Regions from separate parts of the Pseudoalteromonas sp. SR41-7 genome, predicted to be linked through region 2. Evidence: riboswitches for the same ligand, from Rfam matches in the RefSeq annotation. Region 2 holds a riboswitch; the other holds the start of a gene.

What was found. A riboswitch is a leader RNA that binds a small molecule or an ion and turns the genes downstream of it on or off. The one in region 2 is predicted to bind cobalamin.
Region 1: another riboswitch for cobalamin. It lies ahead of H5092_RS04000 (ABC transporter ATP-binding protein); the one in region 2 lies ahead of H5092_RS01090 (TonB-dependent receptor domain-containing protein).

Annotation. Positions count from the first base shown of each region.
Region 1 is NZ_JACJEF010000002.1:282,655-285,822, reverse strand. It holds gene H5092_RS04005 (iron ABC transporter permease) at 1-918, opposite strand, end outside; gene H5092_RS04000 (ABC transporter ATP-binding protein) at 920-1,732, opposite strand; cobalamin riboswitch at 1,978-2,112, opposite strand; gene H5092_RS03995 (porin) at 2,174-3,106, opposite strand.
Region 2 is NZ_JACJEF010000001.1:240,655-243,822, reverse strand. It holds gene H5092_RS01095 (hypothetical protein) at 103-897, shown strand; cobalamin riboswitch at 952-1,136, shown strand; gene H5092_RS01090 (TonB-dependent receptor domain-containing protein) at 1,173-2,999, shown strand; gene msrA (peptide-methionine (S)-S-oxide reductase MsrA) at 3,077-3,168, opposite strand, start outside.

The sequences.
Region 1 (3,168 bases), on a different contig from region 2:
GTTTTTCAGCAATGAGCGCGAAAGTACATCAACCCACACCATAAATGTACCGCCCACCAAGCTGGTTACCAGTAAGCCAGCGATGGTGCCTTGGGATATAAAAAAGCGCACAATATGCGGCACCATTAATCCTACAAACCCAATACCACCACACATAGCCACCAGCACAGCGGTAATTAATGAGCTTAAAACCAGCATAAGTATTCTAAAGCGCTGAACCCTCACACCTAATGTAATTGCGCTTTCATCGCCCAGTAACATAGCATTTAGCTGCCTTCTAAAGCTCAGCATTACAAACGTACACAATGTAATTACCAATAAAGGCAACCAAAGCGTAGCCCACTGCGCACGCGAAAAGCTGCCCAGTGTCCAAAATAAAATAGCGGCTACCGCCTGAGGGTCGCTCCAATAAAGCAGCAAGCTGGTAAATGCACTAAATAAAAACGACAGAGCAACACCAGCTAATAACATTGATTCTACCTGTGCACTTTGCTGCCTACCTGCAATAAGTATTAATAAACTCATGGCGAGTAAGCTACCCAGCAATGCTGCTGCCGATAACATAAAACCTGCGCTAATACCTGCTAATGCCATAAGTAACACCACGCCAAATGAGGCACCCGACGATATACCAAATAAGTAAGGATCGGCTAAAGGGTTACGCGTTACCGTTTGTAAAATAAGCCCCGCAATTGCTAAGCCAGAGCCGGCTAAAAAGGCGAGTAATGTGCGTGGCATTCTTAGTTCAAAAATAATACGCGAATTAAAAGACGCATCATTTGAGAGTAAAAAGCTATTAAATACATCTTGAAGTGAGGTCTCTGCTGCGCCAAAACTAAGTGCTGCAAATAAGCTAAATAAAGCAGCTGCAGCACTGATAAATAGCGCAAGTGATTGGCGAGTATTAACTGCGCTCATATTATTCGTAACCATAAAAGTAAGTGATATGAGGGATGCTATTTCCCGACTCCGATATTTGCGGGTGGTTATTTACTTGAGCGCAGACACCAAAAACGTCGCCTAGCATGTTTTCGGTTAATACCTCACTTGGCGTACCTGTATGTGTAATTTCACCATTTTTAATAACCACTAGTTCATCGCACATTGCAGAAGCTAAGTTTAAATCGTGAAACGATGCAAACACCGTTACACCCAACGATTTAGCAAGCTCCATTACCTGTATTTGGTATTTAACATCTAAATGGCTAGTTGGTTCGTCCATTATTAACAACTGAGGTTGCTGAACTATGGCGCGGGCTATCAAGGCACGTTGCTTTTCTCCACCCGAAAGTGACTCAAAGCTTTGATCGCTATGATCTGCCAACCCTACAGTGTTGATAGCTTGGGTAATTTTGTGTTTATCAATGTTAGTTACTGAGCTAAATAGCGATTTATGAGGCGTTAGCCCAAGTGCAATAACATCAAATACGCTTAAGTTAAATTGCGACGGGGTTTCTTGTAAAACAACCGCTACTTTTTTTGCGTACTCATCGCTTTTTAGCTGCCAAATATCGGTGTTGTTAAACTCTACAACGCCATTACTGGGTTTATTAAAACGATATAAACAACGCAATAAGCTCGATTTACCTGCGCCATTAGGTCCAATTAAGCCAACAAATTTACCTGTGGTTATTTTAAGGTTTATTTTTTTGAGGATCGTTTTATTGCCAATACCCCACGATACGTTTTTAACGTTTAGTAATGGTATATTTAATGGTGTTTGAGTGTGCAATAGTCAGTCCTAGACGGGATTAAACTCACTAAAATGCGATAAAAATACTAATGCACTACAAGAAAAAATGAGTAAACCCGCTCGTTAAAAGAATTTATACCAATTGCACTAAATTAGTGATTTATTATAGCGACGAAGAAATAGCTTAATAACAAAGCGGAAATTATGACATATACTTGTTCTATATGAATAATTTTTAACGAAGTTAGTAAGTTATTTAATTCGCTAGAAAGATCATGTTTTTAATAAAATTGGTATTATACCATTTGTATCTGACTTAAAGCTTTGCGCTAATTACAGTTGCGGGAACAGTCGAGGACTCGCACCTCATTCCAAATGAAGCTCTATTATGGGCGGCTAAGTAAATAATTTAAAGCAAAAAAAACCGCACTCAAAAGAGCGCGGTTAAAAAGGGAGTGTTTTAACTAATTTAGCGAATAGTTAAAACTTGTATTCCATACCTAAGCCTACGTAGTCTTGGTCAACGTTGTTGTCCATGTCGAAGCTTGAGTAAAAGCCAAATACTTTAATGTTTTTATTTAATTTGTGATCAAGACCAACTGATATTGCTGACTTATCGTCGCTGTCGTCAAAGTCCATGTCTTGGTATTGCAATTTAAATGTGTTGTTACCCATGCTGTAAGCTGCATTTAATAGATAACCATCCGCTTCTGCGCTGCCGTCAACTTTTTCTTGTGTTTGGTACATTGCACCTAACTTAAAGTTTTCAACTTTACCTTGGATTGACGCGCGTAATACATCGTAGCCATTTACTTCACTATCGGCTGCGATAGAGGCATATACTGCGCTCTTTTTAAGTGCCACGTCACCGTAAGTAACCGCCATTGAGTAACCGTTATCAGCGTCTACATCATCTTCAGCTACAAAAGTAGCAAGTACTTTAAAACCTTCGTATGAGTTTGATGAATAACTAACAGTATTCCCTAAACGGTTTTCACCTTTAAATACATTTTTAATATCACCTTCAAGGTCGTTAAACAAGTCTAACTTACCTTGAGATTGTTTAAGCGCAGTATCGTTACGACCAATAACCACTTGGCCAAACGCACCTTTTAAACCAACGTATTGGTTACGCGCAGAAATATTGTCGTCGTTATCGCCTTTTGAATCAGCATCAGACACATCAACTTGAAACTCAAACTTATATACCGCTTCTAAACTATCATTTATTTTTTCAGAACCTTTAACACCAAGACGAGATGCATTACTTTTTATCTCAGTAAAAGATCCTTCGCCGTCATCAGATGATTGCACTGTTACATTCGCTTTACCGTAAATGTCTACATCGGCAAGTGCATTAAAAGATAAACCACTTAATAGTGCTAAGCATAAGCTCGATTTTACAAATTTCATGTTATTTCCTTGGATAATCACAAAAGACTAATTTTTAAAACTGCTGCATTTTGTCACCGCTA
Region 2 (3,168 bases):
CCTTATCCTCTCGTAGTTCTGCATGTATTAATCCACCTTTTGATATTTAAGCTATTATATTTAATTGAATATAATAAAAATTTCACTCTAGAAGGTATTAAAATGAGACCCCATCAATTATTTCTGTTATTTGTTTTGCTTATATTTACCAAGCCAAGCTTATCAAAGCCAGTTGATATTGATGTATTGGTCGAAGATGGCTACTTTCCGATTATTATTAACGCGCAAAAAAAGCAGGGCTTTGCTCCTGAGTTTATTAATATTTTAAACGACGCACAGGAGGAATTTAACTTTATACTTATTTCTTTACCTGTAAAAAGGCTTACTTTGTCTGTTGAAAAAAATAACTTCGACGTTTTATTTTTAATGGCAATGCAATGGCTGCCAAAAACAACGCAGAAAAACATTGAAAAAACTGAATTTTATACCATCACCAAAAACGAGCTTTATACACTCAAAGAGAATGCATCAGAACAAACTTATTTTGACAATCTGGACAAATTAACCAAAGTTGGGGTTTTAGGGTACTCGTATCAATTTGCAGGATTTAATACAAATGCCGAATACTTGAGAGAAGAGCACCAGGTAAGCCTTACAATCGATGAATTCAATGTAGTTAAAATGCTGCTATTAAGGCGCGCTGAAGTCGGGGTTTTAAACAGTATTGCTTATCAGTATTTTAAAAAGCAGAATATCTTAAATATGGATTTACTATTTAAGAGTGACGTACCAGATGCAGTGTATGAAACACATTTTTTGATTAACTCACAATCAAATAAAATATCTAGTCGCAAAATGGATGAAATATTAAATTTACCTACTACACAAATGCAACTTCAGAAGCTACTTGATAAGTACGGTATTCCTTCAAGCTATAATAATACAGCACTGAACTGAAATAGCTTTTAGCTATATAGACGTCCATTGACATTTGTAAACAAAATGCTCACAATGACGGCATATTTTCAAGGTGCTTGCTAGCCACTTCATGTAATGATTTTTTTAGCAGGATAATCGGGAAGTTGGTGCGTTTTCATGATGACTACAAGCCCAACACTGCCCCCGCAACGGTAGAGTATTGCATGTTTTTATGTGCTTACTGAGTCCGGAGACCGGCCTTGATGCAATCTTACTTACTTAAATCTTTGCGGTGGGCAAAGGTAGGGGATCTCATGTTAAACAAAACAACTCTAGGCGTTGCAATTTCTGCTGCGCTTTCATTTTCTGTGTCTGGTGCAGAGCAATCAATTGAAAAAATAACCGTTACAGCTAATAAGTTTGAGCAATCAATTAACGACGTTTTAGTGAGTGTAAATGTTATTGAACGTGCTGAAATAGAAGCTAGTAACGTACGCGATTTACCTACACTTTTAAGCACGCGAGTGGGTTTTCAAGTTAATCCAAACGGTGGTTTTGGTCAAAATACAGGTGTGTCACTTCGTGGTACAGGCTCTGGCGATACGTTGATTTTAATTGACGGTGTACGTACAGGCTCAGCAACACTTGGTCAAAAAGCACTAAATAATGTCCCTTTAAATAGTATTGAACGCATAGAAATTATTAAAGGCTCTCGCGCGGCTGTTTATGGCTCTGATGCACTCGCTGGTGTTATTAATATTATTACGCGTGAGTCAGATAACTTATCCCTAAGCGCTACATTTGGTTCTGACTCTTATCAAAATTATCAAGTTGCAGGTTCTGTAAAGTCAGATGATATAACAACAGCATTTAACGCAGGCTTTGAAAAAACAGATAACTTTGATGTACTGCAAGGCGTAGCACCTGATGAAGATGGCTATGAAAATAAAAACCTTGGGTTTAAAGTAAACTACACCGATGCACATTACGGCGACTTTAAGTTATTAGGCCAATACAGTGAAGGTTATGCAGATTACGACAGTAGCTTTAGCCCAGTAGATAGTACGATTGAACGAGATGACTTTAAAAACTATCAACTTTCTGCAGGTTGGAGCAAAAACTACACTAACCAAACGCATAGTATTGATTTAGCGCTTTCAACAGATGATTCAGACAATACATATGTCGATTTTTCAGTTGGGCCAACAACAAGTACCTTTATAACTAAACGCACACAAATTGATTATAACGGCCAGTACCTGTTATCTAATGAACTTAACATTAGTGGTGGTATTAATTGGTACAACGATGATGTGTCGCATAGTTCGCAACCATTTGTTGAAGACAGCCGCGATGTACTTGCTGTGTTTGTAGGTGCTTACTATGATGCAGATAAAGTACTGGCTAATTTAACTGTTCGCCAAGATGATGATGAGCAATTTGGCGACGAAACAACGTATACAGCCGCTGCAGGTTATCATTTATCTGAAGATGCAACATTTCGTATAAGCCAAAGTACTGGCTTTAAAGCTCCTACATTTAACGATTTATATTATCCACTTTATGGTAACCCTGATTTACAACCTGAAAAATCAGTAAACCGTGAGTTAGGTTTGAGTGTAGATTTTGATATCGCGCAAGTTGATATTGCAATATTTAGAAACGATATAGAAGATAAGATTGATTACGATGCAAACTTTGCATTGGCTAATATCGATGAAGCACGTTACGAAGGGGTTGAATTTAGCTTATCTCAGCAGTTTTTTGGTTTTGATAGCAACCTTAACTTTGCTTACTTAAGCGCTGAAGATGAAGAAACGGGCGCAGAGTTGCGTAATGTTGCTAAACGTACTTTTAACTGGGAACTTGCAAAACAGTTTGGTGCTTTTGATGCAAGCTTAGACATGCAATACCGTAGCGACCGACAAGGTGCTGTGACGCGCTTAGGCTCTTATACACTCTGGAACCTAGCGGGTAATTATCAAGTAAATGAACATATTGAAGTTTCACTTCGTGTAGAAAACTTATTTGATAAAGAATATAACGCTGTTGATTCAAACACTGATTTTACAACGGGTGAAGTGTATTACTACAACACGCCAGAGCGTCGCTTTTTTGCAGGCGCAAGCTACCAGTTTTAACGGTATTTATTAATATTAAAAAGCCCGACTTATGTCGGGCTTTTTAATGTGTAGCTAAGTTTAACTACTAAAATTAGCTAGTCAGCTAAGAACTCTTTAAATACGGTTTCAAACTTGTGTAACTTAGGTGCTATTAAAATACTACAGTAACCCTGCTGTGGGTTTTCGT